Tsuneonella mangrovi: one gene and its partner. Each later gene encodes a partner of the first gene's protein in a complex. Links are inferred from orthologs where the notes say so. Each region holds a gene or a part of one and is shown in the gene's direction. Other genes may lie near its edges. The genes, in order: CJO11_RS05940 and dnaN.

Region 1 (3,267 bases):
ACGCCTTTTCGAAGGGTGGCGCTTGATTTCGCTGACAACGGGTCGCAAAGACGACCCGCAAGCGCGACCGCGCGCCGCGGCTTTTGCCGCGAAGCCAAGGCGGACGGATGTCCGCCGCCCGGCGTTTGAGGGAAAAAGACCAAGATGCCTGCACGAATCTACCAGCGACCGAAGAACGCAATGCAGTCGGGCAAGGCCCGGACCGATCAGTGGGTGCTCGAATTCGAGCAGTCCGAAGCGCGCCGGGCGGACCCGCTGATGGGTTGGACCGGCAGCGGCGATACGCAGGCTCAGGTCCAGCTGACATTTCCGAGCAAGGCGGAAGCGCAGGCATATGCCGAGAAATACGGCATCACCGCCCGCGTCCACGCAACGCCGCCCAAGACGCTCAAGATCCAGGCCTACGCGGATAACTTCAGGTAATCTTCCTCAGGAGCTGGAGGCTGTATCCGCGGCCCCGGCTTTCCTCGCTTCAGTGCTGGCAAGCTGGACTCGCTGCGGGCGCGCGTTCGCGCTTGCGGGTCTATGGCCCGTATCGTGCTAGACAAACAGGAACGCCATCTCCATATGGCGCGCCGGGAGTCGGGTGGACGTTCGCGTTTGCTCACCGGGTCAGGTCCGGAAGGAAGCAGCCCAGGTAGATTGCAGCGGGTCGCTCGGCTCCTTTTTCAGTTCATCCACATTCGAATTGAACCGTGGGAATAGCGCGGTTTTGCAGCTTGTCCGCATGACAATCGGCGACCGAGCGCCTACCTATTCGAAGCAATGGGTGATTCACCGGACGATACCGAAGGCCTTCCCTGGCAGACCGACGAAGCGGAGGCTCCTGGGCCATCTGCCGCCGAGCTCGAGGCGGCGGGCCAACGCGCGCTGTTCGGCGATCCGGTTCCCGCGCCCGAGCCTACCATCGAAGCGCCCGCACCGGCGGAACCGGCTGCACACGAGCGATCGGAGGCTGCACCCGAAGCGACGCCGTCGCCCACGCAACCCTATCGCGTGCTCGCGCGGAAATACCGCCCGCAGACGTTCAGCGAACTGATCGGGCAGGAACCGATGGTCCGCACGCTGGCCAACGCGATCAAGCGCGACCGGCTGGCCCACGCCTTCCTGATGACCGGGGTGCGCGGGGTCGGCAAGACTTCGACCGCGCGGCTGATCGCCAAGGCGCTCAACTGCATCGGGCCGGACGGGCAGGGCGGGCCGACGATCGATCCGTGCGGCGTGTGCGAGCCGTGCCAGGCGATTGCCGAGGGCCGCCACATCGACGTGATCGAGATGGACGCGGCATCGAACACCGGTGTCGACGACGTGCGCGAGATCATCGAAGCGGTGCGATATGCCGCGGTCAGCGCGCGCTTCAAGATCTACATCATCGACGAGGTTCACATGCTCAGCCGCAATGCGTTCAACGCGTTGCTCAAGACGCTTGAGGAACCGCCGCCACACGTGAAGTTCTTGTTCGCGACAACCGAGGTCGAGAAGCTGCCGGTTACCGTGCTCAGCCGCACGCAGCGGTTTGACTTGCGGCGCATACCGGCAGAACTGTTGCAGGATCACTTCGCCCACGTGTGCCAGCAGGAGGGCGTCGATGCCGAGCCGGAGGCGCTGCACATGATCGCCTCAGCTGCCGAAGGATCGGTGCGCGATGGCCTGTCGATCCTCGACCAGGCGATTGCCCATGCCGACCTCGATGCCGACGGCAAGGTCACCGCCGCGCGGGTCCGCGACATGCTCGGTCTCGCCGACAAGGGCGCGCAGCGGCGATTGTTCGCGTGCCTGCTCGAAGGCGATGCCAAGGGACTGATGGCGGCGCTTGCAGACCAGTATGCGCTTGGCGTCGAGCCACTCGCGTTGATGCGGGCGTTGATGGACCTGACCAACCGGATCACTGTGGAGCAGGTAGGCGGAAGCGGGGCTGATGCTCCGACAGCAGAAGAGCGCGCCGCGATCGAGGAATGGGCCGCGCGGCTTGCCCCGGGCCAGCTCCACCGGCTGTGGCAGCTCCTGCTCAGGGGATACGACGAAGTGCGCGGTGCGCCCGATCCGCTGGTGGCCGCGCAGATGGCGCTCCTGCGCACACTCCATGCGGGCGAGATGCCCGATCCGGGCAGCCTGGTGAAGAAGCTGGAGTCTCTCGCGGCGAACGGAGTCGCGGCTGCGACGGCTGCTGCTGCTGCTGCAACTAACGGATCTCCGTCCGCTGAAACTTCCGCCCAGGCTCTCGCCGCGATTGATTGGGCCGACCTGGTGGGGCGCATCGAGGCGCGCTTTCTCCACCTCGGCACCCGGCTGCGGATGCAGGTTCGCCCGATCACGCTCGAACCCGGCAAGCTGGTCTTTGCGCAAGCAGAAGGCTTTGCCGAAGACCTGTTGCCCGAGTTGCGGCAGGCTCTGCTCGAGATTTCCGGGAACCGGTGGGAGGTCGAACGCGTCGAAGGAACGGCAGCGGCAAATGCCAGGCCAACGCTGGTCGAACGCGACGAGGCAGCACAGGCTGCTGCGATAGCCAAGCTGCGCGAGCATCCGCTGGTCAAGGCGACGCTGGAGGCGTTTCCCGACGCCGAGCTGCTTGACGAGGACGAAACAGAAACCCGAAACCGGAGCCGATCCGCATGAAATCGATGGAAGAAATGATCCAGGCCGCGCAGAAGGCTGCCGAGACGATCCAGCAGCAGATGGGCGATGCCCAGGCGAAGCTAGATGCGATCGAGGTCGAAGGCACGTCGGGCGGCGGGCTGGTCAAGATCCGCTGCACCGCCAAGGGGCGGATCATGGGTGTGTCGATCGACGACAGCCTGATGAAGCCCGAAGAAAAGGGGATGCTGGAAGACCTCGTCACCGCCGCGTTCAACGATGCCCGGGGCAAGGCCGACCGGGTGGCGAACGAGGAAATGCAGAAGATCCAGTCGGGCATGGGGCTGCCGCCGGGATTCAACCTGCCGGGGATGGGCTGAGCGAGCCGGGCTGTCTTGCGAAGTTAGGTCACGGTCGGTCTGCGGGCGGCGAAATGGCCGCCGTGCGCGCGCAGGATGTCTTCCAGTTCTTCGCGTTCGCGAGAGACCACCTCGGGATCGATCCCCACGAACACCCTGCCGCGCTTGATCTCGCTTTCGAAGAACGACGCGTCGCGCCCGTCGACGTCGTGGTCGGACAGCATCCGTGCGATCGCCCCGCCGGTGGCGCCAATCATGCCGCTCACCGCGCTGACTTGCGAGACCGCGACTGCCAGCAGCGGCCCGGCCATCGCAACCGGGCCGATTCCTTCGA
Region 2 (3,297 bases), 670 kb from region 1 along the record:
GCGCAGAGCGAGCGGACTTTCACCGAGGCCATGCTGCGGCAGGATTTCGCAGCTCTAGACATCGTCATCGCGCGCGAAGTCGAACGCGAGGTCAACGAAGGCAAGTATCATCACGGGCTGAGCGAAACGGTACAGTTTCTCGCCCGCAAACCGATCGGGGAGTAATTGAGATGTTCGATCTGACAGGAATGACCGCACTCGTAACCGGGGCGAGCGGCGGCATCGGTTCTTCCATCGCGCGCACGCTCGCTTCGCAGGGTGCGCGCCTTGCGCTCTCGGGCTCGAACGCCGACAAGCTGCGGAGTTTCCGCGAAGAGCTCAACGAGGATATCGGCGGCGATCATGTCGAGATTACCTGCGACCTGTCGAATTCCGAAAGCGTCGAGCATCTCGTTCCTGCCGCAATCGACACGCTGGGGCAGCTCGACATCCTCGTGAACAATGCCGGGATCACCCGCGACAACCTCGCGATGCGGATGAAGGATGACGAGTGGGACCAGGTGATCAGGGTCAATCTCGAGGCGTCGTTTCGCCTGATGCGTGCAGCGGCCAAGCCGATGATGAAAGCCCGGTTCGGCCGGATGATCTCGATCACCAGCGTTGTCGGCGCGACCGGCAATCCCGGCCAGATGAACTATACCGCTGCGAAAGGCGGCCTGACCGCAATGAGCAAAAGCCTGGCGCAGGAGCTCGCCAGCCGCGGGATTACCGTCAATTGCGTCGCGCCCGGTTTCATTCGCACAGCGATGACCGATGCACTTTCCGATGCGCAGAAGGATGCGATCAATGCGAAGATCCCAATGGCACGGATGGGCGAGGGAAGCGATATCGGTGCGGCGGTCGCCTATTTGGCCTCGAAGGAAGCCGGCTACATCACCGGACAGACGCTGCACGTTAACGGCGGTATGGCAATGCTCTGATGGCCACAAAACCGCGCTAAGCGGCTTCTGAGAGGCGTTTAGCGGCAATTATCCCCAAGGAATCGAGCTTGCCGTTGCCAAGCGGAGCCCCGTGCCCTTGTCCCGCCCCACACCATCGCTAAGGTTCGAAGGACACATTCCGGCGCTGGCGGGCGATTCCGGTCGCGAGCGCGCACAGAAGGCTGAAAGAGCACCGATGAAGGCCACCATCGAACGCGCGACACTCCTCAGGTGTCTTTCCCACGTCCAGTCGGTCGTGGAGCGGCGCAACACGATCCCTATCTTGTCGAACGTCTTGCTCGACGCGTCGGACGGCGGTTCGCTCAAGGTCATGGCAACCGACCTCGACCTGCAGGTGGTAGAAAATATCGCGGCAGCATCGGTTGACGCTGGCGGCGCGATCACGGTTTCGGCGCACCTCCTGTTCGATATCGCCCGCAAGTTGCCAGAAGGCAGCCAGGTCAGCCTCGAAACCGCCGACAACCGAATGGTCGTAAAGGCCGGGCGCAGCCGGTTCCAGCTGCCGACGCTTCCGCGCGACGATTTCCCGGTGATCGTCGAGGGCGACCTGCCGACGAGCTTCGAGATTCCCGCCAAGACGCTCGCCGACCTGATCGACCGCACGCGCTTCGCGATCAGTACCGAGGAAACCCGCTATTACCTCAACGGCATCTTCTTCCACGTTTCGGATGAAGAACAGCCGGTGCTGAAGGCGGCGGCTACCGACGGGCACCGGCTCGCCCGGTTCACGATCCCGCGCCCGGAAGGTGCAGAGGGAATGCCCGATGTAATCGTGCCGCGCAAAGCGGTCGCCGAATTGCGCAAGTTGCTCGACGAAGCGCTCGACGGCAACGTCCAGGTCGACCTTTCGGCGAGCAAGATCCGCTTCACGCTTGGCGGCGAGGGCGGGGTGGTCCTTACCAGCAAGCTGATCGACGGCACCTTCCCCGACTATTCGCGCGTGATCCCGACCGGCAACGACAAGCTGCTCAAGCTCGATCCCAGGAGCCTTTACGAAGGCGTCGACCGTGTGGCGACGATCGCCACCGAGAAGACCCGCGCGGTCAAGATGGGGCTAGAGAACGACAAGGTCACGTTGTCGGTTACCAGCCCGGACAACGGGACTGCGGCGGAAGAAGTCCCGGCAGACTATCGCGCCGAAGGCTTCGAAATCGGCTTCAACGCCAATTATCTCAAGGACATCCTCCACCAAATCGACAGTGATACGGTAGAGATGCACTTGGCCGACGCTGGTGCGCCGACCCTGATTCGGCAGGACGAGAAGAGCCCGGCACTTTACGTGCTGATGCCGATGCGGGTGTAAGCGCTCGCATTGGCCGTTCGGTCGCGCTAGCTTGCTCTCCCGAAGAGGAGAGTACGGCATGGCCCAGCAAGTTCACGTCACCAAGCAGCAACTCGACCAGGCCGAGCTGGCCGATGTGGTACAGGAGCCGTTGGGCGAGGGCGCTGTGCGGCTGGAGATCGAGAGCTTCTCGGTGACGGCGAATAACGTCACTTATGCGGTTGTCGGTGACGGGTTCGGATATTGGAATTTTTTCCCGGCACCCGAAGGCAAGGGCATCGTGCCGATGTGGGGGCACGCCGAGGTCATCGAGAGCAATTGTCCCGATGTCGCCGTCGGGGAACGGGTCTACGGATATCTGCCTATGGGCACGCATCTCGATGTCGTGCCCGGCAGCGTTTCGCCTTCCGGGTTTGTCGATACTTCGGCGCACCGGCAGCCGATGAGCCCGATCTACAACCAGTATTCCCGGCTTGCCGCCGATCCCGAGCACGATCCGATGCACGAAGGCGAACGGATGATATTCGGCCCTCTGTTCAAGACCGGGTTCCTGATCGATTACTTCATGCGCGCGAACGGCTGGTTCGGTGCTGAGCAGGTGATCTTGACCAGCGCCTCATCGAAGACCGCGATGGGGCTGGCGAGCGTCGCCAGCCAGAACTCGCCGCAGGTCAGGCGGATCGGGCTGACCTCTTCGGGGAACGTCAGTTTCGTGCGCGAAAGCGGGCTCTATGACGAGGTGTTGTCCTACGACGATGTAGTGGCGCTTCCTCAAGAGCCGAGCGTGTCGGTCGATTTTGCGGGAAATGCAGCGCTTCTCGGCGAGGTCCACCGAACGCTTCAGGATAACCTGAAGTATTCGTGCCTCGTTGGCGCGACCCACGTCGAAGCACGCACGAGTACGCTTGCTTCTGATGAGGCCCTGCCGGGCCCGCCACCGACCCTGTTTTTCGCGCCCGATCATGCGGTTGCGCTGTTCAAAGAGGTTGGCCCGCAAGAGGCGGTCGCCATGATCGCGAAAGCCTGGGGGCAGTTTCTCGCTTCGGTCTCAGGCTCGATACGGATCGACCGGAA

The links.
Region 2: the proteins of CJO11_RS05940 (region 1) and dnaN are in contact, whole or in part, in a cryo-EM structure (PDB 8GIZ), measured with the Escherichia coli proteins. The link is inferred for Tsuneonella mangrovi from one-to-one orthologs.

The regions. Positions count from the first base shown.
Region 1 is NZ_CP022889.1:1,196,724-1,199,990, reverse strand. What follows is about bases 240-3,190. They hold CJO11_RS05940 (DNA polymerase III subunit gamma/tau), read left to right. Parts: upstream 240-765; coding sequence 766-2,616; downstream 2,617-3,190. Other genes in these bases: CJO11_RS05930 (hypothetical protein), read right to left, coding at 2,978-3,190; CJO11_RS05935 (YbaB/EbfC family nucleoid-associated protein), read left to right, coding at 2,613-2,954; CJO11_RS05950 (ETC complex I subunit), read left to right, coding at 240-423. Also shown: ATP-dependent helicase HrpB, read left to right, coding at 1-26; more of CJO11_RS05950, read left to right, coding at 145-239; more of CJO11_RS05930, read right to left, coding at 3,191-3,267. UniProt on the Escherichia coli protein: Part of the beta sliding clamp loading complex, which hydrolyzes ATP to load the beta clamp onto primed DNA to form the DNA replication pre-initiation complex.
Region 2 is NZ_CP022889.1:525,496-528,792, reverse strand. Bases 200-3,180 are described here. They hold dnaN (DNA polymerase III subunit beta), read left to right. Parts: upstream 200-1,116; coding sequence 1,117-2,244; downstream 2,245-3,180. Other genes in these bases: CJO11_RS02480 (DUF2855 family protein), read left to right, coding at 2,303-3,180; fabG (3-oxoacyl-[acyl-carrier-protein] reductase), read left to right, coding at 200-920. Outside these bases: CJO11_RS02495 (class I SAM-dependent methyltransferase), read left to right, coding at 1-165; more of fabG, read left to right, coding at 171-199; more of CJO11_RS02480, read left to right, coding at 3,181-3,297. UniProt on the Escherichia coli protein: Confers DNA tethering and processivity to DNA polymerases and other proteins. Acts as a clamp, forming a ring around DNA (a reaction catalyzed by the clamp-loading complex) which diffuses in an ATP-independent manner freely and bidirectionally along dsDNA.